4 regions of the Thermoanaerobacter uzonensis DSM 18761 genome follow, and region 1 is predicted to be linked to each of the others. Evidence: riboswitches for the same ligand, from Rfam matches in the RefSeq annotation. Region 1 holds a riboswitch; each other region holds the start of a gene.

Region 1 (8,062 bases):
CACTACTCCCTGGACCAAAGGATAATCTCTGTCAAATATCGCTTTAACCACAAGTCTACCTATCCCCGGCCATCCAAATACATTTTCAACTATCATATTGCCTCCCAAAAGTGCACCCACCTCCATACCTAATACTGTAACTGTTGGAATTAAGGCATTTCTAACAGCATGTTTAAGTATCACCAGTTTTTCAGGAACACCCTTGGCCCTTGCAAAGACTACATAATCATTTCTTAAAACCTCCAACATGCTAGACCTCATAACCCTTGCCAAAACAGCCGCTAAAGGTGCCGATAAAGTAAGGGCTGGTAAAAAAAGGTGCCTTATACTACTTACAAAAGCTTCCCAATTTCCAGCAAGAAGTGAATCAATCGTATAAAAACCAGTTACTTTAGGAATGGAAATTAAAAAATTTATTCTACCTTGACTTGGTAACAAATTTAAGTTGGCAGAAAAAATTAAAATAAGTATTAAACCTAACCAGAAAGATGGCATTGAAATACCCGTAAAAGATACTGCCATCATAGTTCTATCAACCCAGGAATTTTGTTTGACAGCAGATATAATTCCTATAGAAATACCTATTAACACACCAAGAACCAATGCTGCCAATGCAAGCTCAATTGTAGCAGGTAGGGTCTGTTTAATAAGGTTTATTACTGGGACATTTTTAGTTATAGATTTTCCTAGATCTCCTTTTAAAAAATCTATAAGAAAAATGTAAAGCTGAGTATATATAGGCTTGTCAAGGTTAAACTCCTCTTTTAATAGTTCTATATCCTGCTGTGATACCATACTCTCTTTTCCCATCATTATATCAACGGGGTCTCCTGGAGTAAATCTCATAAAAATAAACACTGTTATAGCTATAGCCAGCATAATCGGAATCGTGTATAATATTCTTTTTAAAACCTTCACTTCCCTCATAAAAATTCCCCCTTATATTTTAGAATAAAAAGGGGTATTACCCCTTTTTATTCATTAGAAAGTTTTACTCTGTGCATATTTTCTCTGCCATCCATACTTGGTTGCCAATTTTCTACATTTTTAGTCGCTGCTTCTACAGTCTTCAGAGAATATCCAAATACCCATGGAGCATCGTCATATATTATCTCCTGAGCCTTGTAATAAAGCTCTTTTCTTTTAGCATTGTCGGTTTCTTTTGCAGCTTCATCTAAGAGCTTATCAACCTCTTTATTGCTGTAAAAAGAAAAATTACCTCTTTCACCTGTCTTGAGCTTTGGATTTAAGAAATCAAATGGGTCAAGATATGCATTTCCCCAGTCAGTAAGGTATAGCTGCCTGGTACCTTTTTGTATTTCAGACTGCAAAACTCCCCATTCCCATGTCCTGACAGATGATTTTATACCTACTTTTTCAAGCATATTCGCTATAGCTAAAGCCTCCCCTTCCCTAAAAGGCTGTGTATCTATGACAACTTTCAAATCAGAAACTCCAGCCTCTTTTAAAAGCTCTTTTGCCTTGTCAGGATTGTACTCATAGGGTTTTAAATCTGTATTTGCAGCAAAGGCATATGGTAGCATTGGACCTGCCAGCCTTACACCATAACCTCTATAGATTTCTTTTACAATAGAATCCATATCTATTGCGTAATTTAAAGCCTGCCTAACTTTTGGATTATCAAAAGGTGGCATTTTATTATTTATCTCAAGAATATATACCCTTGTTCCTTCATTTTCTTTTACTTGTACATTTTTATTATTTTTTAATTTATCAATCATATCTGACGGTATGTATTGGACTATATTTACTTCTCCTTTTTCTAAAGCAGCTATCGCAGTAGAAGGTTCTGGTATCATCCTAAATATAACTTTTTTTAAGCTTGGTGGCCCAACAGGGGGAATGTCTGGAGAACCGCCGTAATATCCATCATACCTTTCTAAAACTATCTGCTCATCCAATTTTCCAGATACATATTTAAAAGGTCCTGCTCCTATAGGATGTTTTAAAAATTCCTCGTATCCCACTTCTTCATAATACTTTTTAGGTATTATTTGCTGATGAACTAATGCTTGGAGTAAAACTGGAAAAGGCTCTTTTAGTATAAATCTAACCGTATAGTCATCGACCTTTTTAACATCTTCCACAGGTCCCATTAAGCCTTTTCTTGGAGAAGTTTTCCCTTCAAGTCCCCCCTCTTTTATTATTCTATTAAATGTAAATACCACATCGTCTGCTGTAAGAGGGTCTCCATTTTGAAAAGTTACACCTTTTCTTATTTTAAATTCCCACTCAGTAGGTGATATTATCTCCCAGGACTCTGCTATCTCTGGAACTACTTTTCCATCATATGTCCTTGTAACTAATCCATCAAATATGTTTCTTAAAACTGTTTCGGTTTCTCTATCTCTGTAATCAGCAGGATCCAATGTTACAATGCTATCTTTATTTAAAGCTATTACAATGGTTCCTCCATCTTTTTCTGAAGTTACTTTCTTAGAAGATGTACATCCCCCTAAAGCGAGCAAAAGCGATAAAAGAAGTGCCAAAAGGATAGCAGTTTTTTTCATAATAAAATATACCCCCTTTAAATGTAAAATTATGGTAAGGACGGGGATATAAAAAGGCCGCTGAAATATCCAGCGGTCCTGGATATTTCTCCTTCCCACGCTTGCGAGGTTAGCTGACGGGCTCGGGTCGAAGGAGTAACCCTACTCTTCCCGTAGGAAGAGATTCGCCCCAAAAGTGTGGGTCCCCCGCCCCTTTTCGGGTTCAGCGATAACGATTAAGTTGTTTATTAAATTGTACCATAAATTTGCCAGTGAGTCAAATTAGCTTATTCTCAATCTCAAAAAATTTATGGTATAATTATATCAGTTATTATCCTAATTCTTTAATAAAAAGGAGTTAGAAAAAAGTGACAAAATCTTTGAAAAGAAGGACTTTCATTGTCCTTATCTTTTTCTTTATCATGACCTTCGCTTTAATTGGGAGACTTATATGGATACAGAGTATAAACTCTGAAAAACTTGCCATGGCAGTCGAAAGACAAAGTACTGCTGATATCATATTAAAGCCTCAACGGGGCAATATTTATGATGTAAATGGGAATATTCTAGCCTGTAATGTTCCAGCAGGAGATGTGTTTGCTGCCCCTAAATTTATAAAAAACCCACAAAAAGTTTCAGAAGAACTCTATAAATACTTAAATATGGACAAAGACTCTCTTTATAAAATTCTTTCAAATAAAGACTCTGAATGGGCTGTACTTGGTAGGTCCATTCCTTTAGAAAATATAAACAAAATAAAAAGTCTTAACATACCAGGGATATATATAGAAGATACTTTTATGAGAAACTATCCCAACGGTAAAATGCTATCACAAGTATTAGGATTCACAGGAATTGATGGCAATGGCTTGTATGGCCTTGAATATTCTTTAGATAAATATTTAAGTGGTATCCCTGGTCGTGAAATCTCTCTTGTAGATGCAGAAGGTAGAAAAGTAGGAGTCCCAAGCAAGCTTTACAAACCTACAAATGGTGATAATATTGTCCTTACAATTGATTCTGTAATACAAAGTTATACAGAAAAAGCTATAAAAAATGCTTATGAGAAATATAAACCAGAAAATGGTATAACAGCAATAGTCATGAATCCCAAAACAGGTGAAATCCTAGCAATGGCAAATATACCTGATTTTGATCCTAATAACCCTCAAAAAATATCCTCACAAGACTATTGGTCAAACCCGGCAGTCTCTAGCATTTATGAGCCTGGTTCCGTCTTTAAAGTAATTACTGCTTCTGCTGCTTTAGAATCAGCGGTAGTAACACCTGATGAACAATTTGATGACCCCGGTTATTATATTGTATCAGGGCATAGAATTAATAGCTGGACAAAATTAGGTAAGATAAACTTCGAAGAAGCTATAGAAAAATCTAGTGACACAGTTTTTATGCAGGTAGTAGAACGATTAGGTGTCGATGCCTTTTATAAATACATACAAGCTTTTGGTTTCGGTACTCCAACAGGAATTGAGCTTCCTGGAGAAGCCAGTGGAATGATTTTGCCAAAATCAAAGATATATCCTGTAGACCTTGCTACTATGTCCTTTGGCCAAGGAATCGCTGTAACTCCAATCCAAATGATTACAGCTTTTTCTGCCGTGATAAACGGTGGAAACCTCATGGCTCCACATATTATAAAATATATCGAAAACGGCGATAAAATAATTAAAGAATATAAGCCTCAAATAGTTAGACAAGTTATCTCTAAAAAAACTTCCGATACAATGAAGTATATACTTGAAAAAACAGTAACAGAGGGTACCGGCCAAGCGGCACAAGTACCTGGATATACAGTAGGTGGAAAAACAGGTACAACGGAAAATTATGCTCCAGGAAAATACGTAGCATCATTTGCTGGATTTGCACCAGTTGAAAACCCAAAAATTGCCGTATTAGTTCTTGTTAAAAATCCAACGCAAAATGGTCATATGGGAGGAGAAGTAGCCGCACCAATAGCCCAGGAAATATTAGGAAATACTCTTAGATATTATGACACAGTAAAAAAGTAAAAAATAACAATACCCGTTATTTGTACTGCACCAACTGACTTACACTATTTTTTATTTCCTCTATTATATCAAAGGCATTTTTGCTATTTTTTATTCCTTCTTTTATTTTTGCCATCACTGTGTTGTTTATTTTTCTCCATCCGCCAAATTGTGGGATGATATTTGTATAATTAATAGCTAATTCAATTCTTTTCATTTTATCGTCTTCAATAATTTTGTCTTTTTTAACTGGTACATAACCTAATTCAATCACCTTTTGTTGGTCTTCTGTAATAAACTTTATAAATTTATACTCCATCTCAAGCTTTTTTTCATCTTTTTCCTTCTTTATGCCATAGGCATATATTTTAGGTGATAATGTCAGTGGTATGCCACTTTCACCTTCAGGGTACATAGCTACATCAAACTCAAACAGCTTTCCTTTTGACTGTAAATTTTTAAGCTGTGTTATTTTATAGCTTTCTTCTACTAAAACAGCAGTGTTTTTAGTAGTAATAAAGTCTTGCCATAATTTTTCTCTGTCTCCCTCAAGTGAAACAGGATTTACCACCTTATATTTATTGAATAAATCCAAAACTTTTTGCACCCCTGAAACTGCTTGAGGGCCAAAAAAAGAATACCTTTCTTTGTCAAAAGCCCTCGCACCATCTAAAAGTAAAAATCCCCATAAATTATAGCTATCAGGCGCGAGAGAAAGACCTAATCCATAAAAATATTTTTTATCCTTTTTTCCTTCAGTGTAAGTGAGTTTTGTCATACTATCAACAAATTCTTCGTAATTCCATTCCCCATTTTCAGGCAATTGAATTTCTTTTTCGGCAAACATATCAACATTTAAAAAAAGAACATTAGTATATATTCCTAAAGGCATTCCATAAATATTGCCTTTATAACTTATAGCGTCAATAACGCCTTCCTTGTATTGCTTCTTAAACTCTTCATCTACATATTTATTGATAGGACTTAAATAATCCTTTGAAATAAAATAAAAGTCTGCCCCAACAGGTAAAATATCTGGCAAAGAGCCATCTTTAGAAGAGTTAATCAGTTTTTCATATCCGTCTTTGTATGAAAGAGGCTCAAAATCTATTACCACACCCGGGTATTTGTACTGAAATAATTCTATTTTCTTTTTTATAAATTCAAATCCTCCTGGGTCTTTAATTGAAGGATGAGGGAAATCCCAAAATGTAATTATTCCTCTAAACTCCTCTTCTACCTGATTTTTTTCTTGTATTTGTTCTTTTTCATAAAGATTCATATAGTAAGGCCAATATATAAGAAAAAATATCACTAACAAATATAACAAAATAGTAAAAGGCTTTCTCACATTAACCACCTCTTACTATCTATATTCTCAAAATTACTCTTAAATAACTTAAAAAGCAGGATAGAATTCCTAATTCTACCCTGCTTTTTTATCAATTTATATTTTAAGCCCTGCTTTTCTCCAATCCTCTTTGAATCTTTCTATTCCCGCATCTGTAAGCGGATGTTTTACCATCTGCATGAGCACTTTATATGGTACTGTCGCTATATGTGCCCCTAGTTTTGCTGCCTGTAAAACATGTATAGGATGTCTTACACTTGCAGTTATTATTTCTGTATCTATGTCGTAATTATTGAATATCGTAACAATATCCTCAATAATCTGCATCCCGTCTGTATTTATATCATCAAGCCTTCCTACAAAAGGACTTACATATGTCGCACCTGCACGAGCTGCAAGTAATGCTTGATTTGCTGTAAATATTAACGTCACATTTGTTTTAATCCCTTCTTTTGAAAGAACATTTACTGCTTTTAGACCTTCAGCCGTCATAGGAATTTTTATTACTATATTTTTATGTATCTTTGCCAATTCCCTTGCTTCCTTAATCATACCCTCATGGTCATCGCTTATAACTTCTGCACTTATAGGACCATCTACAATTTGAGTAATTTCTTTTACTACCTCAATAAAATCTCTTCCTTCTTTAGCAATAAGAGATGGGTTTGTAGTAACACCTGCTATTACACCTAATGCATTAGCTTCTCTTATTTCGTCAACATTTGCAGTGTCAAGAAAAAATTTCATTATTTCATCCCTCCGTTATCAATTTACTTACCTTTATTATATATCTAATTTTCAAAAATTAAAAGCCATGCTTTATAGTTATGCAATTTTATTTTATTTGTAAAACAAGCTTCAAAAACTCAAACAGTATTCTTAGATAATTCATACCTTAAATGGTCTATAAATTGTTTTGCACTTCTTGGAGACCTTCCATTATGCCATATAGCCCATTGCAACGCTTTTTCTTTTAAAAAATTCCATTCTATTTCTATATTGTGCTTTTGAGCTAATCCTTTAACAATTTTTAAATACTCTTCTTGGCTGGGTGAAACAAATGTAACAGTTATTCCAAATCTATCACTTAAAGAAAGTTTCTCTTCTCTTGCATCTGTATTATGAAGTTCATTGTCTTCTATATTCTCTGTGACAATATGCCTTCTATTTGACGTCGCATAAATTACCACGTTTGAAGGTAAGACCTCTACTCCACCTTCTAATATCGACTTAAGTTCTTTATACTGCACTTCACTTTCATCAAAAGATAAATCGTCAAAAAACAATATAAATTTCATTCCTCTGTCTTTAATTATATCAATTATGTATGACAAATCACCTACATCATTTTTGCTAATTTCAATAAGCCTCAAGCCTTCTTTGTAAAATTCATTGAGCAAAGCCTTAACAGTAGAAGACTTTCCAGTACCTTTATCGCCGTATAAAAGCACATTATTTGCAGGAAAACCTTTTAAGAGAGCTTTCGTATTTTCTATAACTATTTTGTGTTCTTCTTCATATCCTATCAAATCCTCAAAGGTTATAGGGTCAATATTTTCTATTCCTTTTAATTGTCCTGACCTATTTTCTGTAACCCAGCGAAAAGCTTTATACTTTCCAAAAATGCCACATCCGTTTGAATGGTAATAATCAGACAGATATTCAGCAAATTTATCTTCTCTCAGTTCCCATAAATCCTCTAATGTGTGACTAGTGTTGACAATTTCCGTGAAACTAATCTTTGACTTGAAAAAGCTCCCATCAATATACCTCTCAAAGTCAGGCAATTCCGTATTTAATGAATTATTTACGCTTTCCGCTATGTTTATAGAGCAAAATTCCTTTAAAATCCCTATTTCTTTTTCGACAGCCTTAATCATTAAATCGCTTACGGCATCAAAACCATATTTTTCTGAAATACGGCTAAAGGGGTTTTCATCGTAAGCAATTTCTTCTGCTAAAAAAGTAGGCCAAATGTTTTTATAAATTCTCCTTTTAAAAGCATATCTAGTAATATCTTTGTAAAAACTGCTATATTCAGCATAAATAAACTCAATAGAAGGTTTTTCTTTCGAAAGCTCTTGTAAAATTTTAATTGCTTTTCTTATCAGACTATGATTAATGATATTTCTATAAATCACTATTTTATTTAGCCTATTTAAAATATTTCTTAATTCTTCTTTACTTTCCAA
Region 2 (8,062 bases), on a different contig from region 1:
CAGGTATAAAGTCACATCCAACTTGTGGATCTATTGCAAATAGAGCCGGTAAAGCAAACTGTGGAGGAATTGTACCTTTTCCAATTTCTACTCCTAATAACACCCCAATTACTTGAGCAATTACAGCACCTGGCCCTAACAAAGGTGAAAGTAATGGGAAACCTGCAATTATAGAAATAATCAATAATCCCACTATATTGTTAGCAAGAGGAGCTATTAAATTTGCTAATGCTTTTCCTATTCCAGTAGCATTTATTATTCCAATTATAGTAGCAACAAAAGCCATAAAAGGTATTATATTTCTTAACAATTGATCAATTGTTTTTCTTCCAGCTTGATACAAAGTACCTACAACTCCGCCCATTGCTCTTCCAAATCGCTCAAGTATATTCCCTTTTGGCAAACCATTGTGTTTTATTTCTGGTTTTGGAGTAAAAGTCTCTTTTTTGGATTCATCTGAGATAATCTGAATATTCGAAATATTATTCTCGCTTTCATCTGCTAAAGAAATATCATTTTCTCGGACTCCAGAAACATAAATATCTTCTACAATATAGTCGGCAAGAGGTCCAGTAGGTCCAACGGGAGTTAAATTTATTGTGGGAATTCTTTTCTTAGGATATACACCTGCTCTTGCAGTACCACCACAGTCAATTACTACACAACATATTTCATCTTCTGGTACCGGATTTCTAAAGCCATCTATTGCTACACCTCCCGTAAGTTCAGCAATTCGTTGCGCAATAGGATGAATGCCTCCTCCTGTAATAGAAGCTATTTTATTTTTCTTTTCAGTAGGTTTAATTATTAAAGGTCCTCCCCACCCATTGCTGCCTTTTTTAATAATAACCGCTCTATACATACTTCACACCCCCTTATAATTCAATACCTTGTTGTTTTGCCAATCGTAGTGTTAATTTTTCTGTAACAATACCGCGTATGAAAATAACGATTACACCAACTAAAAAATATCTTATTGCTAATCCTCCTATAGGTAATCCCAATTTTTCAACACCATGTGCTATTCCTAGGTATACAAACAGTTCTGCTGGATTAGCATGTGGAAACAAGCCTGTAATAGGATGTACAAATGAAACAGCAGCGTCATAAAATGCAGGTTTATATTTTTCAGGTAAAAATCTACCAAAAGTATACGCCATAGGATTAGTTAAGAAAAAGACTGCTACTATTGGCATCACAGTATATCTTAGAATTGCATACTTACCCAACGACATTCCCCAGCTATTAACTCTTTCTTCACCAATAAACATTATTAAAGCATTGACCGCTGTCATTAAAGTAACAAGAGTAGGTATTATACCTGTCAGCAGTCCAACAAATGTTTTCCCTCCTTCTTGAAACACACCTATAAAAGCTTGTGCAAAATCAGCAAGATAACTCATCTTTCAACACTCCTTTTTACACTTAGTTAATTTTTATAATAATATTATTTTTCTGGTTTTTTGTAATCTTTATCCCTCCTTTCTAACATTATTTTTGTGTCAATAATTAAAATAATTGTTTACAAATAATTTTTAACAAAGCACCATTTAAACTTAATCCTTTTCATTGAGAATTGAAATATTTGCAATAGCTTTTTCATATGCTTGTTTAATAGGGTTACTCAACAACATTTTATTAGTTTCATCCAAAAGATTTTTGTTAATTAATTCCTCAAGTCTTCTAAACCGAGCTAATACTGTTATTCCATTTAAAACCATACAATCTATTATTTTATAGTTACTATCAACAGCCATTATTAGAATCGCTCCACTGGAAAAATATCCTTTCTTAGTACCAACGACCAGTTTCCCTTTAGTGGCTAATTTATTACTAACTTCATGATAATTTTTTATTTGAAAATAAGTAAATATACTCTGAATAATCCACAATATCCCTATTACCAAAAGAATATTCTTGAAATCCATATCAACCAACCTCTTTATTGAACATTTGATATTTTAAATTTCATTTGTTCAGTTTATTTCATTATATCAAACGAGCTCTAAAATTGTCAATACATTTTAAATATTTCTTTAAATTGTTTTTTATTTAACAATTAGATTTTAAACATTTGCTAATTATTATTTTTCGAGTTGCAACTTTTTTTATAATCTTCAATCAAAAATAGATATAAAAATAGTCCCAATACACACCTTTTTTTGTGTATTGGGACTATTTTACGTATACCTTATTCCTCTACAAAATATTTTCCTTCACGGATATCGAAGATTATCTTTATAATTTTATCTGTCAATAATTCGAAAATTTTTTCACCCTTTTCTTTTGTTGCAAGAGTAGCATCTCCAGACATGGCATTTTCATAAAGTACTTTTCCTCTGTCTTTAAAGTAAACCCTATAAAGAGGCTTTTTTAAATTTTTTGTCGCTTTATCCATTTGAACAAGTCTTTCATCGTAATATAAAATGGCAGATGTTTCATCTTCTCCTGCATGGCCTTGACCTTGTGTGATAGTAAGTATTTCCTTTGTAAAGTCCAGCCACCAATTTATTGTTAAAACTACCATTCCAAGCTGGACTAGCTTTTCACTGGCAAGATTGAGAGCATTTATGTTTCCCCCATGTCCGTTTAAAAAAATAAGTTTTTTAAGTCCATTTTCATATAAGCTTTTACCCACTGCATACACGTACTCCGCTAATACTTCTGAAGGCACATGAATTGTGCCAGGGTAGACAGATAAGTCGTAACTTTGCCCATATGGTATTTCAGGTGCAATCCACACATAATCGCCAATTTTTCTTTCAATCATCTCACAAAAAAGTCTAGGCGAAAAAATATCAGTTCCCAAAGGAAGGTGATGTCCATGAGCCTCAACAGAGCCTACAGGAATTATAACTATATCTGATTTTTGCAAGTTTTTTTGAAAGTCATCAGAAGCATAGTTTATTAAATACATGTAACTCCTCTCCCTATTTTGATTATTACAAATTAAGGGTATCATAATTCAAATCAAATTTAAATATACCTACATCATTCTCATCATAATATTTTTCCTCCTTTCTTCCTTTCAAAAATAATTATACACCGCCATTATGAAAAACTTATGAACCAGTTTTTATAGGAGAATTTTAACAGTAAACTTACTCCCTTTATTTATCTCGCTTTCAACGTTCATTTTGCCTCCATGGGCTAGTACTATGGCTTTTGCAATCGAAAGCCCTATTCCACTTCCACCTGTTTCACGATTTCTTGATTTTTCTCCTCTGTAAAACCTTTCAAAAATAAAAGGAATATCATCTTTTGATATGCCCATTCCATTATCTTCTACAATAAATACTGCATAATCGCCATCTTTATAAAAGTCTATTTTTATTTTGCACCTACAGGAGTATATTTATTTGATTTCTCCCTTGGCTAAGCGTATATCAAGTATTTTCTTTGCTTCATCCACTTTGTTTGCATTTAAATTATTAATCATTCTTTGCAGGTCACCTGTTTTGTACAAATAAAAGCCAATTGCCAAGATTAATATAAAACCCATACTTTTCAACTCCTTTCTATTTATCGAAAAATTGTTAACTTGCTTTCAACTTTATTTTAAAACTTACTTTTGAAAAAAATATGAAGAGAAAATAAATACAGTTTAATTAAAATAATTTCCAAAAGTAGGCGATTAGATTTTTGCGAACTGTGATGTATAATATATTAAAAGAAGTTTATCAAACTATTTTCATAAGCCAAGTTAAGGTACGCTCGCGGTGAAATTACTTCAGACGAGTATACAGGAATAGTTAAAATGTTAAAAAAATAAGCTAAATAATTTGGCATTATTGCTGTTTACATTGCTCCTATTGACATTTTATGATAAATTTTTTACAATATATTGAGTAGAGGGGAGTAGTTCGCATAGCTTATATGTGGTAAAGTCAACATATCGGGAAACCCTGGCTTTACCTTAAAGAACGAGACCTTTACATAATATGTTTTACATATTATGTAAAGGTCTTAATTTATTTATAGAGGAAATATAATAGTTGGGGAGGCAATAAAATGGAGGCACTTGTCACATCATTTATCCTTATCTTTACTTCTGAGATGGGAGATAAGTCACAGCTCATGTCAATGGCCTTTGCTACTCTTTTTAAAGTAAGGACTGTTCTTATAAGTATATTTATCGCAGCCTTGATAAACAATGGTATTGCTGTGATATTTGGTTCGTATATCACCGAATACATTCCCATTTTTTATATAAAATTTTCAGCTGCTTTATTATTTTTGTTTTTTGGAATTTCAACTTTAATAGAGGAAGAAACAAAACAGGAAAAAATAAAAAATTCAAAATACAGTCCTGTTGCAACTATTATAAGTACATATGTACTATCAGAATTTGGAGACAAAACGCAATTGGCTGCTATAGCTTTGACTGCATCATACAACAGTCCTCTGTACATATTAATAGGTACTATGCTTGGGATATTTTTAGCAGATATATTAGGAATAATTGTAGGTATCTATTTCAATAAAAAAATTCCCTCTCAATACTTAAAATATCTATCTTCTTTCATATTCATCGCCTTTGGCCTTTCTACTTTGTATAAATTGTTTTTCTAAGCCAAAAACGGGTACTTAAATTGTACCCGTTTTTGGCCCTCTCATCGGAAGTTTTACCTGCCGTAACAGAAAACCATATTGCCTATTCTTGCCGCTATAGGAAGTGACCACAACCACGCATTAGTAGAACTTTGGTCAAAATAATACAATGCTCCGTTTGTTGGGTCAACACCACTTAACGCATCTCTTGCTGCACTTATAGCGTCAGCTGAGGCAGGTCTATTTATCCACCCATTTAACACAGGAGTAAATTGGTAATTTCCGTATGCATCGACTTGATATATCACGTCTTTTATAGTATTAGGGAAAATACCACTTTTAACTCTGTTTATTACTACGGCCGCAACTGCTACTTTAGCCTGGTATGGTTCTCCATCTGCTTCCGCGGTAACAAGTCGCGCAAGGAGGTCAAATTCCTCTTTTGTGTAGGGTATTACACCCCTTTCAATAGAACCTCTGCTGACATCCTGATATGTCCTATTAGAAGAAGTATCACGAGGTATAATAAAGACTTGTCCAGGATATATTATGTCGCTTTTGTATCCGTTTGCAGATTTGAGCATATCAACAGTAATGCCGTATTTTAAAGCAATTAAGTACAAGCTGTCACCTTTTTGGACAACATATGTGTTATCACTACCCGGCACTTGTAAAACTTGCCCTGGATATATTATTGTACTTTGAAGGCCGTTTAAAGACATCAGCTTAGTATAGGTAGTTCCGTATTTTTGACTTATACCCCATAAGGTATCGCCGGGTTTAACTGTGTAAGTTGCGGCAAATACTGATTGGGAAATAAACAATCCGGCTATAATTGATACGATGAGAGGTTTGACCTTGATGCGAATATTAAACATGTTGTTCCCCCTTTTGCCTCCGAGGTTAGTTGACGGGTTCGGGTTAGGGACACCCTACCACAAAAGTGGATTCACCCCAATTTAGTTCCCCCGTACCCCTTATCGGGGATTCGGCATATTTTTAACTAAATTATAGCCGGATATTTAACTTGTGTCCATATTAAACTGGTGGAAAGATAGGTAATGTTATGGTAAATTCACTGCCTTTCCCTAATTCACTTTTTACAATAACACTTCCTCTGTGTTCTTCGATAATCCATTTAGCAATAGCTAATCCCAACCCTGCACCACCTGTCTCTTTAGCTCTCGCTTTATCTACCCTGTAAAACCTATCAAAAATATGTGGAATATCTTCTTGTGGTATGCCTATGCCATCATCTTTAATTTTTATATAGGCTTTTGAATTATCTTTCCCCATTTCAATTTCTATATTGCCATCTGAAGAAGTGTATTTTGCTGCATTGTCTAAAAATATCCTTATAAGCTCTTTAATGAGTTTTTTGTCAGCCGTTATATTTATATCATTTTGCCCTTTCACAACTATATTTTTGTTTTCATTTAACATTTTTATTTCCTCTGCAACTTCTTTTATTACATCCTTTAAATTAAACTCTTCCTTATTTAACTTTATCGATTTATTGTCTCCTTTTGCCAACAGAAGGAGTCTTTCGATGAGATGTTCCATGTCTAACGTCTCTTTTTTAATCGCCTCTATGGCCTCTTGCAATACAGCCTTGTCATCTTTTCCCCATCTATCCAACATGTCAATATACCCTTTTATTACAGAAATTGGGGTTCTAAGTTCGTGAGAAGCATCTGAGACAAACATGTTCTGCCTTTTAAAAGAATCTTCCAACCTATCCAGCATGTCATTAAAGGTTTTTGCTAATCTTGTAAGTTCATCGTCTTCTCCATATATTTTAAGTCTTTTATTTAACCCATAGGCATCTATCTCTCTTACTTCTTTTGTCATATAATCCACAGGTCTTAAAGCCTTCTTCGTAACGAAATATCCTGCAATAAAGGACACAAAAATTCCTGCCGCATCCGCAAAAAACATCAAAATAAAAAGTAGTTTCAAAAACAAATATTCATTTTCCATGTCCTTTATCACTTGGATGTAGAAGACTTTATCGTCGCTTTTAAAAATGGTATTGATGTAAGTCAAATCCTTATCATATTTGTCAATTTTAATAGGAATATCTATATTTACATCGTGAGGAATATTAATTTTTTCTAATCTTTTAGAAGAATAAATGACATTCCCTTTTTCATCAAATATTTTTGTATAAATATTTTCATGTGGTATGCTTGAAAAAATCAAATCTTTTTCAGATAATTTGACGTCTCCTTTTATTTCCCCCAGTTTACTTTTTATAGCCTCTGCCTGGCTTGTTACTTGGTCCATTGCTTGGTATATTAAATAATATTTTAAGCCGTAAAGCACAGAAGCATTAAGCACAACCAGTATTACTGAAAAAACTACAGAATAAAGAAGAGCTATCCTTAAAGTTATACGGCGGGGCCACAACTTAATCTTCATCTTTATCCTCCTTCAAAGTGTACCCCACTCCTCTTATGGTGTGGATTAACTTCAGGTCAAAAGGGTCGTCAATTTTGCTCCTCAAATACCTTATATATACATCCACTATGTTAGTATCTCCATAATAATCATAGCCCCACACGCACTCAAGGATTTTTTCCCTTGTCAAAGCTATATTCGCATTTTTAATTAAAAACTCTAAAAGGTCAAATTCTTTCTTTGTAAGTTCAATTTTTATACCCGCTCTTCTTACTTCATGAGTTGTCAAATCCATAGTGATGTCGCTATATCTTAACACATCTTTTTTAAGATGCGGCTTTTTCTTTCTCAAAGCAGCCCTCACTCTTGCAAAAAGCTCTTCTATAGAAAAGGGTTTTGTCACATAGTCATCAGCTCCAATGTCAAGTCCTTCCACTTTGTCTTTTACTTCGTACTTGGCAGTAAGCATTATAACAGGTATGTCAGAATGTTCTCTTATTTTTTTTAAAACTTCAAATCCATCAATTCCCGGAAGCATTATGTCCAAAAGCACAAGGTCATAATCTCCTTCTAATGCCTCCTTTAAGCCAGAAGGTCCATCGTAAGTCACAGTGACAGTATATCCTTCATGTTCAAACTCCAATTGTAAAAAACGGGCTATGTGCTTTTCATCCTCTATGATAAGTATCTTTTCTTTCATCATTCATCACCAATGATATTATAGCATATCAAAGGTTTTATAAAAATCTGGATATGAAATATTTACACATTCAGCATTTTTTATCTTAGTTTCTCCTTCTGCTATAAGTCCAGCAACCCATAAAGACATGGCAATCCTGTGGTCGTTGTAACTTTCCACTGTATTTCCTCTTAAAAAACCCGTCCCTTCTATAATCATCCCATCTTCTGTTTCAAAAATTTTTGCTCCCATTTTCTTTAATTCTGAAGTGATTGTATTTATTCTATTGCTTTCTTTTACTTTTAACTCCTCGGCATCTTTTATCACTGTTTTCCCTTCTGCGAAGACTGCTGCAACTGCTATTACTGGAATTTCATCAATAAGCCTTGGAATAAGACTTCCTCCAATTTCAATTCCTTTTAGCCTTGAAGT
Region 3 (8,062 bases), on a different contig from region 1:
CATCACCACAATTGTTACATCTTTACTGCTTTTTATCTCCATGAAATCCGAATTTTCCTTCATATTAGGAAGCCCCATGCCGGCTCCAAATCCCATTTCCCTTATTTCTTCAGGAGCAGTAGAATATCCTTCTTTCATGGCAAGTTCAATGTCTTCTATTCCTGGACCTGTGTCTTCTGCAGTTATGCGTATTTTATCGCCAAAAATTTCTATTTTCATGTGACCTCCATAAGAATGAATTATTATATTCATCTCTGCTTCATAACAAGCTATGCAACTTCTCCTTACAACATCTGGATTTAAGGAAAGCTGTTTTAATACTGATCTCAAATTGCTAGAAACCTCTCCGGCAGAATCAAAATCTCTCGCTTTAACATCAAAATCTAAACTATAAAGTACCATTTCCTTCACCACTTCTACAAGTAAGCCCATTAGAATACAAAAGGCCACAAGCTATATAAAGAGGATGTTTTGTTTTCATTATCACAAGTCCTGCTTTTTTAGCAAGTTCCAATATGTCATCTCCCGGATTCTTACCTCTTACAAACACTATACATTTAATATCTCCTACTACCTCTGCAGTCCTTATAACCTGCACATTGGTAAGCCCTGTCAAAAGCACAGCCTTTTCGTCACGTGATGCTAAAACATCACTCATCAAGTCTGCTCCACAAGCAGTAAATACTTCTTCTTCTAATTTTTCTTCCCCTACCATAACTTCTGCATTTAAAATTTCTTTTACCTCTTTTAATTTCATACCTTAACACCTCATTATTGGTTTTGCGTAACAATTGTCTTTAAAAAGGTATTATATTCTTCGCAAGATTGCCATAAACTTTCTTGCAATAAACTAAAGGTATTCCCATCTTCTAAAGCAGCTGATATTTCAATTTTTTTAATATCATTTGTTATTTTATCAACAATATCTATCGTCTTTTGTATTAGTATTGTCACTTCTTCTTTTTCAAAATTCCCTTTGTCAGTTTTAAAACTATCTACTTTTCTCTCTAAGTCCTCTAATTCTTGTTTTTGTAATTTGTCATTAGAAGCTTTGTAAGAAAGAGCTGACATATAATTAAGAATTTGTTGAAAATCTTGTGATTTATTTATAAAAACATCCATTTCTGATGTTAATTTCTTGTCATATACAATTTTTATAGAAGGCCCTCTTTTTACATATACTTCACTGGAAATACCTTGCGATTTTAAGTAGGATGAAAATAAAGTAGACTGTTCTCTGTCTAAAAATATTCCACCTATTAACAAATATTTGTCAGAATCTTTACTAACAAAGGAATAAACTCCCTTCATCTTCATTAAATCATCATGATACTTTGCAGTATCAAAATCTGAATAGCTGCCTAAAACAACTTCAAACAGGTCAATTCCTTTAACAACCATCTCTTTAAGATTATCACTGTCATTTGTTTTTGAAATGTTAGGCTCTACAATATCTTTTGAAATGAAATAACCTGCTAAAAGAGAAACTAGAGGAATTATTAATACAACAATTAAAACTTCCACCATTCTTTCGTTTTTCATCTCTTTATCAACCCTTATTATAAACCTTTACTTATATTATACTATACTTCTTTAAAAAATCCTTTAAAAATTTTAATAGGACTTTTTTACTAATTTGCACTTTTAAAAGAGGTTTTAGAAGAAATTTGTCGAATTATATACTATGGGAGGGATTGAATTGACAAATATTGTAAATCAAATAATTGAAAATAAATTCCGAGAAATTCAAAGCAGACTCCCTGCTAATATAAAAATATTTAACACTGATAAACCTTTTACTGAAGTTTTAAATAATGCTATAGAAAATCAGCAATACGATTCAGAAAATATAAATAATAATGCACTATCAAAAAATACAAATTTACAGCAAATTAACGATTTAATACAACAGACCAGTCAAAAATATAATGTAGATGCAAATCTTATTAGAGCGGTCATCAAAGCAGAATCTAATTTTAATCCATTCGCAGTTTCTTCAGCAGGGGCGATGGGACTTATGCAGCTTATGCCTTCAACTGCAAAAGAACTGGATGTAGCCAATCCCTTTGACCCTTCTCAAAATATAGACGGAGGAGTAAGATACCTAAAAAATTTGTTAGACACTTACCATGACATAAGATTAGCATTAGCTGCCTATAATGCTGGTCCTCAATCAGTAGAAAAATATCAGGGTATTCCCCCTTACCAAGAAACTATAAATTATATAAACAAAATTTTAAATGACTTATATAAATAGAAGGAGCCATAAAGCTCCTTTAGACTGTATACAAACTTTCGGAAATAGGATATTTTGCATAAAGCACGACTTGTGACAAAGCGTTAACAAAACTTAGCGAGACCGAGGGCGGAAGCAGGGCCGAAGCCAAGGATGGCGGAGGCGGACACCTGAGACAGGAGGTCGAATGTGCCCGTGACCCTGCTGGAACCCGAAGGTCGAGCTTAGTTTTGTCGCTTTGGGACATCGGAGTGACGATGCAAAATATCCTATTTTAAAAAATTTTTACTTTGTCAACAAGCTGAAGGATCCATAAAGCTCCTTTATTTGTTATATTTGGCATTTTTATATCTCTGTTGAGAATCCAAAATCTTTTTTCGTATTCTAATGCTTTGAGGAGTAACTTCAACCAATTCATCATTATCTATAAATTCTAATGCTTCTTCTAAAGACATCTTTTTTACAGGTGATAACCTCAAAGCTTCATCCGCCGTTGCAGACCTTAAATTTGTCACATGTTTTTTCTTACATACATTGACATCAATATCTTCACTTCTTGAATTAACTCCCACAACCATCCCTTCATACACTTTTGTACCTGGCTCTATAAAAAGTGTACCTCTCTCTTGAGCATTGTAAAGGCCATAAGTTGTCGCAACTCCTGTCTCAAAAGCTATAAGAGCGCCTCTCGTACGAGAAGGAATGTCTCCTTTGTAAGGTTCATAATCATAAAAGACAGAGGTCATTATGCCATTTCCTTTTGTATCTGTTAAAAATTCAGACCGATACCCTATTAAGCCTCGTGTAGGTATTTTAAACTTAAGCCTTATAGTTCCTGGCTTTAATGTGTGCATATCCATCAATTCAGCTTTTCTCGGCCCTAATTTTTCCATTACAACTCCCATATATTCTTCAGGAATATCTATTGTCAAAAGTTCAACAGGTTCCATTTTTACACCATTTATTTCTTTAAAAATCACCGTAGGTTTAGAAACCTGCAATTCATACCCTTCCCGTCTCATAGTCTCAATTGAAATAGAAAGATGCAGCTCTCCTCTTCCAGACACCTTAAAAGAATCAGTAGAATCTGTTTCTTCAACTCGTAACGCGACGTTTGTCTCTAGCTCTTTAAAAAGCCTTTCTCTTAAATGTCTTGAAGTAACGTATTTACCCTCAGTTCCAGCAAAAGGACTGGTATTTACACTAAAAGTCATAGAAACTGTAGGCTCTTCTATTCGAACAAAGTCTACCGCTTCAGGATTATCCTTATCTGCAATGGTCTCTCCAATCTCAATATCGCTTATGCCAGAAACCGCCACAATATCTCCCAAGCTTGCTTCTTCTACTTGCACTCTTTTTAATCCTTCAAACTGATATAGATTATTTATGTGAACTTTTTGTATTGACCCATCTCTTTTACATATAGACGCTTCTTCCCCTGAAATTATTTTTCCTCTAACTACTTTTCCAATGGCAATTCTCCCAATGTAATCATCATAATCTAAAGTAGTCACTATAAGTTGCAATGGTGCCTCAATATCTCCCATTGGTGCAGGAATATAGTCTAAAATTGTATCAAAAAGAGGTCTCAAGTCATGAGACTCTTCTTCTAAACTTAATTTTGCTATACCTTCTTTTGCAGATGTGTAGACAACAGGGAAATCAATTTGGTCATCATTTGCTCCTAATTCAATAAATAAATCTAAAACTTCGTCAATAACCTCTTCCGGTCTTGCATCAGGTCTATCAATTTTATTTATAACAACTATAGGTTTTAGATCCAGTTCCAACGCTTTACTTAACACAAAACGGGTCTGCGGCATAGGTCCTTCAAAAGAATCCACCAGCAAAAGTACCCCATCTACCATTTTTAATACTCGCTCTACTTCACCGCTAAAATCTGCATGTCCTGGTGTATCAACTATATTTATTTTCACATCTTTATATCGTATAGCGGTATTTTTAGCAAGAATTGTTATGCCTCTTTCTCTTTCCAAATCATTAAAATCCAAGATTCTTTCCTCAACTTTTTCATTTTCCCTAAAAATACCGCTTTGTTTAAGCATGGCATCAACCAAAGTAGTTTTTCCATGATCAACATGAGCAATAATGGCTATATTTCTTACATCTTCTCTTACAAATTTCATAAGGTATCTCCTTCCATAAAATAGGCTATATCGCGTATACAGTATTATATAATATCTCAAGGAATAAAAATAGTCAATATAAAAAAGAGCACTCTCTACGAGCACTCTCCGTTTGCTTACAAAATCCCATGAGATTAATAAAATTTTTAAAAAAATCCTTACATCGTCCCTTAAATATTCCACCGGGCCAACACTAATAGTTGACCCTATTTTATAATACGTCTCGCAGTAACGTAATGATCCCTATAATATCCTTCATATAAGGGACTTATCATAACCATTCCCCTACCTGAAGAACTATTTATAAATTCCCCATTGCCTATGTATATTCCTACATGATTTATAACACTGCTTCCCAGCGTCTTAAAAAACACTAAATCTCCTGGAACTAAACTGTCATAACTAACCTTTTCTCCTACTGTAGCTTGCTCATCTGCAGTTCTTGGCAAAGCAAAGCCAAAATTCCTAAATACATAGTAAACAAAGCCGGAACAATCAAATCCTTTTGGAGTTGAACCTCCATAGACATAAGGAGTTCCAACAAAAGATTTAGCAAAATCTATTAACTTATCTGCCAAACTTCTATCTACTTCGCCTCTTGAAACATTCGATGAGCTTCTTACTGCTAAATATTCTCCGTAAATCCATCCTTCTCTTCCATCAGAAAGCTTTATCTTGTACCACCCATTTTGATTATCTAATACAGTCACTGTAGTATTTTTGTTAAGCTGTGTTATAATTCTACCCGATAAACCCGCTTCACTTCTCACATTAACATAACTACCTGTCACTATACCAACACTTGCTGATCTTTCCGAATCTCCTCTTGAGACATTAGAAGGATTTCTTACAGATAAATATTCACCAAAAATCCATCCTTCTCTTCCATCAAAAAGCTTTATCTTGTACCACCCGTTTTGCTTATCTAACACCGTCACTGTGTCATTCCAATTTAAGCGAGTAATAATATTTCCTGATAAGCTTCCTTGAGTTCGCACATTTACATAATTGCCTGTCACCTTTCCAATTCCTAATACTTCCGCAAACGCCGGGTTCAAAAAAGAACTACCTATCAGCGTCGCGCCAAACACAGAAATTCCAAAAATCATCTTTCCTATTCGCTGATCCACTGCAAATCTCCTTCCTTTATTGCCTCCGGAGTTAGCTGTCGGGTGCGGGACAGAAGGTATCCCTACTGCAGCTTAAAGCTACAGATTAACCCCAAAAAGCGGTTCCTCCGTACCTTTCGGATTCGGCAAGATTGCATATTTTGTCCTTTTGTCTTATCTTATCATATTACATAGTCAAAGTCAATGTTTACATTACATTTTCTTAAACTTTTTAATCTTTTTTTAATATATTTTATAAAAAATTAATAATTTGTGTGACAAAAAAATAAAAGGCTTAACGCCTCTTTCTCTTTTATGGTGCGGAGGGTGGGACTTGAACCCACACGGGAAACCCCATACGCCCCTCAAACGTACGCGTCTGCCAGTTCCGCCACCACCGCATGCTTTATTTAATTTCGTCACACTATGAATTATATAATCTTTTTAGGTCAGTGTCAATACCTATTTTTAGTCCTGTGTTATTATTTTGTGATATTGTCATATTAAAAGTATTCTACTAATTTATTTCTTAGTCTTTCTTATTAATTATGAAAATTAACGAATACCCTGATACAACAGCCAGTGCATTAATGATATGCTCTGATATATATACTAGATAGAAGAAATCTAACGAAACAGGGTAAAAATAGGGAAAAACTATGATAACTAAAGGTAAAATAAAAGTTAATAAATATTTATAATTTATCCCCCATTTACCTTTTTTCTTAGCTTCACTCAAAAAAAAGGGAATAGTTAATAATATCCCTAAAACAAAATAAAAAATTAGATTGCTCCATATAAGTATTATTTGGTTATATGTAATTTCCGAAATACGGTTCATCTTTTGAAGTAATATGTTACTTACAATTAAATAAGTATATATTAGCAGTATAAAAACAATCTTAAACTTTACATTTTCTTTTTTCATTAACAATCTTCCTTTCTTTATTTTTGTCAACTATTATTCTGTTAAGGATGGTGTCAAGATACTGTAGGATAATTTTCAGTACAACCCTTGAAATATCTTAAATCAAAGTTTTTACGGTATGCTTGTTTTTCTTTAAATTCTAGGATAACTTTACACTACTTTTTTATATACCATTTTTCTATATTGTTAAAAACATTAAATCCAGTAGGGCCCACAACTTTTACATTGTCATATGCCATAACTGCTCCTTCAATATAGAAAAGGCCAATTATGGGTTGTTCCTCTAAAAAAACTTCTTCCAAAGCTTGATAATCTGTTTTTAAAGAATTCTCTTGTGAATCATAAAAAATTCTACTATATATTTCATCAACTTTAGAATTACTATAACCCATAAAATTGTCTTTGCCTTTTGTCATAAACATTGTAGACATATCTTGATTATAACTTAAATTCCACTCCATTAACGCCAAATCAAATTTACCTGAATATACAGAACTTAGTAAATTGTCCCAATCTTTTGGTACAATGTTTATTTCAATTCCTACATCTTTTAAATTATTCTTTATAATTTGAGCAACTTTAATCAAATATGGATTATTTGCATTTACCAGCAAATCAAATTTGAGCTGATAAGTTCCATTGCTTCTTATCCCTTTAACTAAATTCCAACCACTTTCCTCTAATATTTTATTTGCCTCTTTTATATCGTAACTATGAGATACTATTTTATTGCTATAAAGCCATGAATCAGGACGGACCGGAATACATGACTTTAACCCATGACTAAAATATACTTCTTTTAAAATTTTGTCAACATCTATTCCATAGCACATTGCTTTCCTGACATTTGAATCTTTCAAAGCTGGATTTTGATAATTAGGAGCCATAAATACATAATCTTGCATAACATATTTGTAAATATTTACATTTGAAAGTTCTTTATACTTATCCCAGTCTATGTCATTTAAAAAAGTAAAATCTGCTTCTTTGCTTTGAAAAGATGTTATCATAGCATTTTCATTAGGCACAATTTTAAATACTATACTATCTATATAAGGTTTGTCGCCTCTATAATAAGGATTTCTTTCAAAAATAACTTCTCTGCCAACGCTGTAAGAAGATATCTTATATGGCCCTGTACCAATAGGTACAATATCTTTATTTAAAATATCTTCCTTACCTTTATATTGATGCTCTGCTAGAATAGGAAAAGTAAACAAAGCTATTGGGTTCGCAACAGGTTTATTTAGAATAATTTCAAATTCATAATCCCCGTTTGTCTTATAAGAGGAGAGATAGTTAATGAGAATGTCCTTATAAGGGCTTTTTACATCATTACTTTTAAAAGAATCAAAAGTAAATTTTACATCATTAGCCGTAAAACTTACTCCATCCTGCCATTTAACATTCTTTTTTAAATAAAATTTTATATTAAGTCCACTTATTTCCCAATTTTCTGCTAATTGAGGAACAGGCTTTAAAGTTTTATCCAAGGTAACTAATCCTTCTAATGACAAATTCAACATTTGTCTTACTCGTTCATTGTCATTTAAAAAAGGATTTAATGTATCAAAAGAAGTGATATTTATTCTTAAAGTGCCACCCTCTGCAGGCTTTTCTTTTTCAATATCAGTTTTATCCT
Region 4 (8,062 bases), on a different contig from region 1:
AGGTTATGAGGTATATCCTATATCTGCTTTGACAAAAGAGGGAATTGACAAACTTTTGGATAAGACTATAGAAATTCTTTCTTCTATTCCGATTGAAGAGATAAAGGAAGTGCCAGAAGTTATTGTATATACACCTCCTGAAGAGGAAGAAACACTTAATATAGAAGTAAAAGATAATACCTATTATCTTAGCGGTACAAAAATTGACAAACTTTTAAAAAGAGTAAATTTACAAGATGAACATTCTTTAAGATACTTTGAAATACTTCTTAGAAAGAGCGGGGTAATAGATGCTCTTAAGGAAAAGGGATTTAAAAGTGGTGATACAATAAATGTGAGAGATTTTGAATTTGAATATTATGAATAAAAGTGGAATTTGATTCCACTTTTTTATTTACTTTAAACGAGGTCTCAGTGTAAGCTTGTGCAATTTATCTCTTTTGATGTATAATGTTAATATAAAAGAAATATAAATTGGGGGATAGTAACTTGGGAAGGGAGCTTAGACTTGGGATAATGGGAGGCACTTTTGACCCTATTCATTATGGTCATTTAGTTACTGCTGAAGCGGTAAGGTCTGAGTTTAAATTGGACAAGGTAATTTTTGTTCCAGCAGGTAACCCGCCTCATAAAGTAAAGCGAAAAGTGACAGATAAAAAACATCGTTATTTAATGACTATTCTTGCCACAATAACTAATCCTTTCTTTGAAGTATCGACGATTGAAATTGACAGAGAAGGGTATACTTATACTATTGACACTATCAAAGAGTTTAAAAAAATTTATGGGGAGAAAACTCAACTTTATTTTATAACAGGAGCGGATGCTGTTTTAGAGATTTTGACTTGGAAAAGTGCAGATGAGCTTTTAAAGATGTGTAATTTTGTTGCCGCAACTAGGCCAGGAGTTGAGGGTAATAGAATAGATGAAGAATTAGACAAAATTAGAAGACTTTATGGGAATGTCATTTACAAAGTGACTGTTCCTTCTTTGGCTATCTCCTCCACTGATATAAGGGAAAGAGTAGCAGGGGGACGGCCTATAAAGTATTTACTGCCGGAGTCTGTGGAAAGATATATTCAAAAGTACGGTTTGTACAAAGAGGATGACGAAAATGGGGTATGACACAGAACGTTTAAAAAGGAAATTAAGAAATTTGTTAGATGAAAAAAGGTATTTACACTCTATAGGTGTTATGGAAACCGCAATGCACCTTGCTAAAAAATATGGTGCTAATGTAGAAAAGGCACAAATTGCAGGTTTGTTGCACGATTGTGCAAAGAGCTATTCTGATGAAGAACTTTTAAAGTTTGCTCAAAGATATGGAATTGAAGTAGATGAAGTTTTAAAAAATGCACCTTTTCTTTTACACGGTCCTATAGGTGCACATTTGGTAGAAGAAATTTTTGGGATAAAAGATCAAGAAATAAAAAAGGCAATTGCTCTTCATACTACTGGTGATGTCAATATGAGCCTTTTGGATGAAATAGTATTTCTTGCAGATTATATAGAGCCTAATAGAGATTTTAAAGGAGTAGAGGAATTAAGGCGATTAGCTGAGGAAAATTTAGGCCTTGCTTTGTTAAAGTCTTTTGATAGTACGATTTGTTATGTTTTAGAGAGGAGACTACTTCTTTATGAGAAAACAGTAAAAGCTCGAAACTATATTCTTCTGAAACTTGGGAGTGGAGATAAATGAGAAAGGTAATAAAAATTGTATCTGTGTTATTATTGTTAATTTTATTGTCTGTAGGAGTAGGGGGGTATATTTATTTAAAGTCTCTGAATCCTTCAGATGCCTTTTTGATGAAAAAAAGCAGTGAAAACAAAAATTCAGAAACGATTCAGAAAATAAATATATTGGTTTTGGGAGTTGATGAAACATCACCAACAGATCCAAGGCGTTCTGATACTATGATATTATTATCTTATAATCCTAAAACTAATAAAGCTTATATCTTATCTATTCCAAGAGATACAATGATTAAACTTGACAAATATGGGACACAAAAGATAAACGCTGCTTATCCAATAGGTGGGCCTCAGTTGGCGATGGATACGGTGTCACAGCTTATTGGAGAACCTGTTGATTATTATGTAAAGATTGGATATGAAGGTTTTAAACAGTTAGTAGATGATTTAGGCGGAGTAGAGATGAACGTTCCTATGGACATGAATTATGATGACAATGCGGGAAATCTTCACATACATTTGAAAAAAGGTGTACAGCTTTTGGATGGAGAAAAGGCTTTACAGTTGGTGAGATTTAGACATGGGTATGCAGAACAAGATTTAGAAAGGGTCAAAGTACAAAGAGAATTTTTGTTAGCAATGTTTGAAAAAGCTAAAAACCCCAGTACTTTGTTAAAAATTCATCGTATATTAAAAACCATAAATCAATACGTAGAAACAAACATACCACCTGTTACTATGCTAAAGTATGCAGATTACCTTTTGAAACTTGACAAAGACAATATAAAAACAGCTACTTTGCCTGGTACTCCTCAGTACATTGATGGGATTGCTTATTATATTACAGATCCCCAAGAAGTAAGACAATTTATGGCGAATTTAGATGGCAATATAGATGATAAAACTAATGAGATGACAGTTAACAAAAATATAAAAATAGAGGTTTTAAATGGCGGTGGTGTACCAGGAGTAGCCGCAAAGACAGCTGATTTGTTAAAACAACAAGGGTATGATGTAGTGAAAATAGGGAATGTAATAGGTACCACTTACAACACTACTCAGATAATTAATAGGACTGATGATAAAAAAGTAGTAGAAGATTTGAAAAAAATTTTAAAAAATGCTATCGTAGTGGAAGATACAAATGGAGGCAGTAGTGTTGATATAACTATAATTTTGGGAAAAAATATATAAAGTGGAGGTTGATTTAGTGATAGACGTAAAAGATAAGGTATTTAAAATCTATAAAGTTTTAGAAGATAAGAAAGCTTCTGATATAAAGATTTTGTATATAGGAGACTTAACAATTGTTGCAGATTATTTTATTATTGCCACTGGCAATTCGGATACTCACGTTAAAGCATTGATAGACGAAATTGAAAAAAAACTTATGGAAGACGGCATTTTTGTTGGTCATATTGAAGGTTACAATTGGGGTAAGTGGGTTTTAATGGATTATGGTGATGTAATAGTTCACATATTTCAACAACCCGAAAGGGAATTTTATAATTTAGAAAGATTGTGGGCAGATGCAAAGGAAATAGTGCTTGACAACCTTGTTTGAGGCATGTATAATAACGTTAATAAATTTTTTATTAATATCTTATCTTTTGTGCGGATATTTTTATAGCCCTATCAGTAATTTTTCATTACCTCATTGAATATATTTAATATTGTATGATTAGGGGGATTTAAAGCCAATGAAGACACATCCTATCTTGAAGAGCATAATCCCTATGATGGAAGGAATAGCACATACGTTTGGAAAAAATTGTGAAGTAGCATTGCATGACTTTTCTTCTCCACAAAGTCCAATTATCGCAATTGTAAACGGGCATGTAACAGGAAGAGATGTAGGGAGCCCTTTACCTGAAACTATATCGAAAGTATTAAAATCTGATAACGTAGAAAATTTAACAAATTACAAAAATAAAGGCAAAGATGGAAAAATTTTAAAGTCATCTGCTCTTTTTATAAAAGATGAAAATGGTAAACCTGTTGGATGCCTTACCATCAATATTGATATTTCGGAATTTATAATGGTAAAAAATACTTTATCAGAGTTTTGTGATGTGACGGATACCAATGAAGAGGCTCGAGAGGCTTATACAGGTAGTGTTAGCGATGTGCTGGAAAGTATAGTAAACACAACGTTAGAAAATTACGGGAAACCTGTGAATTTCATGACAAAAGAAGAGAAGGTACAAGTGGTTAAGATGTTGGATGAAAAAGGGACTTTTTTGATAAGAGGTGCTGTGGATTACGTAGCAAAAATATTGTGTGTTTCCAGATATACTATATATAATTACTTAGATGAAATAAGGGTAGGAGAGGATTTTGGGAAATATTAGTATGTTTTCCTTTACAACTTTTTGATTTTATGATATAATAAAAATAAATTGAAAATTAAATAAAATGCTAAACGCTGAATTCGTAAAGAAGCGGGGGAACCACTTTCCGGGGTGAATCCATCTTTGTAATAAGATGGTAGGGTTATCTTTCGACCCGAATCCGTCAGCTAACCTCGTAAGCGTTGAAAGAGGAGGATGATAGCATTGGTGTCTTTTTGTGTCTTTTCAGACACCGAAGGTTAAAGCTATAGATTTTCCTCTATAGCTTTTTCATTTCTTTAAAAGGGGGTAGTCAAAATGAAGCAACTCTCTTTTGCAGTAATTGGAGCTGGGAATGGGGGTCAAGCGATATCCGGGCATCTCGCTTTAAAAGGTTATAAAGTTAATTTGTTCAATAGAACCTATCAAAAATTACTTCCTATTATAGAAAAAGGTGGAATTGAACTAGAAGGAGAAGTGGAAGGCTTTGGTAAGTTAAATGTGATAACTGATGACATGGAGAAAGCTATTAGAGATGTTGACATAATTTTAGTTGTAGTTCCTGCTTCTGCCCATTATAAAATTGCTGAAGAGATGCTGCCATATCTTAAGGATGGTCAAATAATTGTATTAAATCCTGGAAGAACTGGTGGTGCTTTAGAGCTTTATAATGTTATAAGAAAAAGAGGAGATTTAGATGTAGTTATTGCAGAAACAGATACTTTTATATATGCCTGCAGGTCTTCCATGGGAAAATCGAAAATATATAAGATAAAGGAAGTTGTATCTGTTGCTGCAATACCTAAAGATAGAACACAAATGGTGGTGGAAGCACTTAATACTGCCTTTTCTCAATTTATTCCAGCACAAAATGTTCTTGAAACGAGTTTTAACAATTTTGGAGCTGTTTTTCATCCTACACCCACTCTTTTGAATGCAGCGAGAATAGAAACTACTAAAGGTAATTTTGAATATTATCGTGAAGGTATTTCTCCTTCTGTTGCAAAGATATTGGAGAAAATAGACAATGAGAGAATGATGGTGGCAAAAACCCTGGGTGTAAACGCTATTTCAGCTAAAAGATGGCTAAAAGAAAGTTATAATACGGAAGGAGAAAATCTATATGAGGCAATTCAAAATACAAAAGCTTATGTTGGTTTATTAGCTCCTCAAACATTAGACTGTCGTTATATATTTGAAGACGTTCCTATGAGTTTGGTGCCTATGTCTTCTATAGGGAAAGAAATAGGCATTAAGACTCCAACTATTGATGCTGTTATACATCTTGCTTCAGTTATGCATGGAAAAGATTATTGGAAAATTGGAAGAACGGCTGAAAAGCTTGGCATACAAGGTATGACAGTTGAAGAAATTATAGAATTGGTGGAAGGAAAAAGAAAGGAGGTAACGACAGCATGAAAAAGTTAATTGTAGCGGCAGCGATAGGCAATTGCGTCCATGTAGCAGGTGTGTATAATTTTTTGAGATTTGCAGAACAGCAAGGTTATGAGACTGTATTTTTAGGCCCTGCAGTTCCTATTAAAAAATTGATTGAAGCTGTTAAAGAACATAAGCCAGAGATTGTAGGAGTAAGCTTTAGACTAACTCCGTCAGCTCTTGAAAAACTTTTAGAAGAACTTAAAAGAGAAATAGAATTTAACAATTTAAAAGATATAAAATGGGTGTTTGGTGGTACAGAACCTAATGCAGAAGTAGCGAGAAGGTCGGGAATATTTGCAGCAGTTTTTGATGGTAAAAATGGCGATGAAGCTACAATTAATTTTTTAAGAGGAGGAAGTACAAATCATAGACAGCGGGTTTTTGCTGATACACTAATAGGAAGAATAGAGGACAAATTCCCCTATCCTATCATAAGACACCACTTTGGGCTTCCTTCATTGGAAGATACTATAGAAGGTGTTAAGAAGATAGCAGAGGCAGAAATTTTAGATGTAATTTCTCTTGCCCCAGACCAAAATGCACAAGAACACTTCTTTGATAAAAAATATGACAAAGCTTTAGATGGAGCAGGCGGTGTCCCTATAAGAAAGGAAGAAGACTTATTAAGGATATATGAGGCTTCAAGAAGAGGTAATTATCCTCTTTTAAGGTGCTATAGTGGCACAAATGACGTATTTAAGATGGCAGAAATGCTTTTAAGAACGATCCACAATGCGTGGGCAGCAATACCACTTAGCTGGTACAATGTTCTCGATGGAAGAGGTCCAAGAGATGTTAATACTTCAATCAGAGAAAATCAACAATTGATGAAATGGCACGCCGAAAGGGGTGTACCAGTGGAGGTAAATGAGCCACACCATTGGAGCTTGAGGGATGCTCATGATGTAATTGGGGTAACAATGGCATATCTTGCGGCATATAATGCAAAGAAAATGGGTGTTAGAGACTATGTAGCTCAGTTTATGTTTAACGTGCCTGCTTCTATTTCACCAAAAATGGATTTGGCAAAGATGTTGGCTAAGATAGAGCTAATAGAAGAATTGCAAGATGAAAATTTCAGAGTTATAAGGCAAGCAAGAGCAGGACTTGCAAGTTTTCCAACTGACCTTTTAGAGGCTAAAGGCCAATTGGCTTCTAGTGCTTATCTCTCTATGGCTATAAGACCTCATATATATCACGTAGTGGGATATTGTGAAGCTCATCATGCTGCAACGCCAGAAGATATAATTGAAAGCGTTAAAATAGTAAAAGCCGTGATAAAAAACTCTATGTTTGGAATGCCTGATTTGACTCAGGATAAAGAAGTAATTCAAAGAAAAGAACAGTTAAAGAAAGAGACAAGGGTTTTATTGGAAGCGATAAAGAGCTTGGCACCTCACAGTCCTGATCCACTTTCTGATCCAGACGTATTAGCATTGGCTATAAAGATTGGTCTATTAGATGCACCTCATCTCAAAGGTAACAAATACGCTAAAGGAGCACTACAAACCAAAGTTATAGATGGGGCATGCTATGCTTATGACTATGAAAAACACAGAATAATACCTGAAAAAGAAAGGGTAGAAAAGATTTTACGTGAATATGGAAAATCAACTATAGAAGTGTGAAAATTCAGGAACGTAAGATCTTTTCTTACGTTCCTATTTAATTTGTTTTATATCTAAAAGGGAGGAATGATAGGAAATGTGTGGATTAGCAGGAATTATAGGAACTGGTGATAAGAGCAAAGTACAAAGGATGCTTGAGAAAATACGACATCGTGGCCCGGATGAGTCAGGTATTTTTGCAGACGAAAATATTACATTAGGCCATAATAGGTTGACAATAATTGACCTTTATCATGGACGGCAACCTATAAAAAACGAAGATGGCAGATATTGGCTTATTTATAATGGAGAAATTTACAATTACCAATTATTGCATAAAGAGTTAAAAAATCATATTTTCTACACAGATACTGATAGTGAAGTAATAGTTCATTTGTATGAAGAACTAGGTAAAAATTGTGTTAACTATATTGATGGAATGTTTGCTTTAGCTATTTATGACTCTGAAAAAAAGACCATATTTATTGCTCGCGATCCCTTAGGAATAAAGCCATTGTATTATGGTAAAACAAAAGAAGGCTATTTTGCCTTTGCTTCAGAGATCAAAGCACTTCAGGAAGTAACTGATGATATAAATGAATTTCCTAATGGATATATTTATACAACTGGAAACGGATTTGAGAGATATTATTCAATTCCGCAGGATCCGATGCATTTTGCAGATGTTGATAATATTATTAATGGATTAAGGCTTAGATTAGAGGATTCAGTAAGAAAAAGGTTGATTGCTGATGTGCCTGTTGGAGTATTTTTAAGTGGTGGATTGGATAGTAGCCTTATAGCAGCAATAGCAGCAAAATACAAAAATCCCCTTCACTCATTTGCAGTAGGTGTTGAAGGAAGTAATGACTTAAAGAATGCCAGAGTTGTTGCTGATTATGTAGGTACGATTCACCATGAATTTATTTATACAGAGGAGGACATAAAAAAAGTTTTGCCCAAAGTTATATATCATCTTGAATCCTGTGATCC

Evidence for each region. Region 1 has a riboswitch for cyclic di-AMP ahead of BUB32_RS10300 (ABC transporter substrate-binding protein). Riboswitches for the same ligand answer to the same signal wherever they lie in the genome.
Region 2: it holds a riboswitch for cyclic di-AMP, as region 1 does, so the genes downstream of both, BUB32_RS07815 (cell wall hydrolase) here and BUB32_RS10300 (ABC transporter substrate-binding protein) in region 1, are expected to answer to the same signal.
Region 3: it holds a riboswitch for cyclic di-AMP, as region 1 does, so the genes downstream of both, BUB32_RS09395 (C40 family peptidase) here and BUB32_RS10300 (ABC transporter substrate-binding protein) in region 1, are expected to answer to the same signal.
Region 4: it holds a riboswitch for cyclic di-AMP, as region 1 does, so the genes downstream of both, BUB32_RS09615 (NAD/NADP-dependent octopine/nopaline dehydrogenase family protein) here and BUB32_RS10300 (ABC transporter substrate-binding protein) in region 1, are expected to answer to the same signal.

Annotation. Positions count from the first base shown of each region.
Region 1 covers NZ_FQUR01000017.1:29,770-37,831, forward strand. Annotated here, with positions in the region: gene BUB32_RS10295 (ABC transporter permease) at 1-927, opposite strand, end outside; gene BUB32_RS10300 (ABC transporter substrate-binding protein) at 975-2,531, opposite strand; cyclic di-AMP (ydaO/yuaA leader) riboswitch at 2,615-2,749, opposite strand; gene BUB32_RS10305 (peptidoglycan D,D-transpeptidase FtsI family protein) at 2,933-4,540, shown strand; gene BUB32_RS10310 (ABC transporter substrate-binding protein) at 4,557-5,870, opposite strand; gene fsa (fructose-6-phosphate aldolase) at 5,967-6,617, opposite strand; gene BUB32_RS10320 (ATP-binding protein) at 6,737-8,062, opposite strand.
Region 2 covers NZ_FQUR01000012.1:8,873-16,934, forward strand. Annotated here, with positions in the region: gene srlE (PTS glucitol/sorbitol transporter subunit IIB) at 1-862, opposite strand, end outside; gene srlA (PTS glucitol/sorbitol transporter subunit IIC) at 876-1,403, opposite strand; gene BUB32_RS07795 (transcriptional regulator GutM) at 1,557-1,928, opposite strand; gene BUB32_RS07800 (creatininase family protein) at 2,192-2,917, opposite strand; partial or broken gene BUB32_RS07805 (sensor histidine kinase) at 3,077-3,363, opposite strand; gene BUB32_RS12965 (hypothetical protein) at 3,356-3,502, opposite strand; partial or broken gene BUB32_RS13415 (SHOCT domain-containing protein) at 3,698-3,772, shown strand; gene BUB32_RS07810 (TMEM165/GDT1 family protein) at 4,012-4,572, shown strand; gene BUB32_RS07815 (cell wall hydrolase) at 4,626-5,429, opposite strand; cyclic di-AMP (ydaO/yuaA leader) riboswitch at 5,429-5,555, opposite strand; gene BUB32_RS07820 (sensor histidine kinase) at 5,590-6,972, opposite strand; gene BUB32_RS07825 (response regulator transcription factor) at 6,962-7,651, opposite strand; gene aroA (3-phosphoshikimate 1-carboxyvinyltransferase) at 7,670-8,062, opposite strand, start outside.
Region 3 covers NZ_FQUR01000015.1:30,218-38,279, reverse strand. Annotated here, with positions in the region: gene BUB32_RS09420 (ATP-binding protein) at 1-432, opposite strand, end outside; gene BUB32_RS09415 (DRTGG domain-containing protein) at 389-757, opposite strand; gene BUB32_RS09410 (hypothetical protein) at 772-1,563, opposite strand; gene BUB32_RS09405 (lytic transglycosylase domain-containing protein) at 1,700-2,257, shown strand; gene typA (translational GTPase TypA) at 2,560-4,383, opposite strand; gene BUB32_RS09395 (C40 family peptidase) at 4,590-5,513, opposite strand; cyclic di-AMP (ydaO/yuaA leader) riboswitch at 5,519-5,651, opposite strand; tRNA gene BUB32_RS09390 (tRNA-Leu) at 5,809-5,893, opposite strand; gene BUB32_RS09380 (peptide ABC transporter substrate-binding protein) at 6,576-8,062, opposite strand, start outside.
Region 4 covers NZ_FQUR01000015.1:65,227-73,288, forward strand. Annotated here, with positions in the region: gene obgE (GTPase ObgE) at 1-367, shown strand, start outside; gene nadD (nicotinate-nucleotide adenylyltransferase) at 490-1,125, shown strand; gene yqeK (bis(5'-nucleosyl)-tetraphosphatase (symmetrical) YqeK) at 1,115-1,699, shown strand; gene BUB32_RS09600 (LCP family protein) at 1,696-2,886, shown strand; gene rsfS (ribosome silencing factor) at 2,903-3,256, shown strand; gene BUB32_RS09610 (helix-turn-helix transcriptional regulator) at 3,393-4,043, shown strand; cyclic di-AMP (ydaO/yuaA leader) riboswitch at 4,106-4,239, shown strand; gene BUB32_RS09615 (NAD/NADP-dependent octopine/nopaline dehydrogenase family protein) at 4,341-5,441, shown strand; gene BUB32_RS09620 (cobalamin-dependent protein) at 5,438-7,090, shown strand; gene asnB (asparagine synthase B) at 7,167-8,062, shown strand, end outside.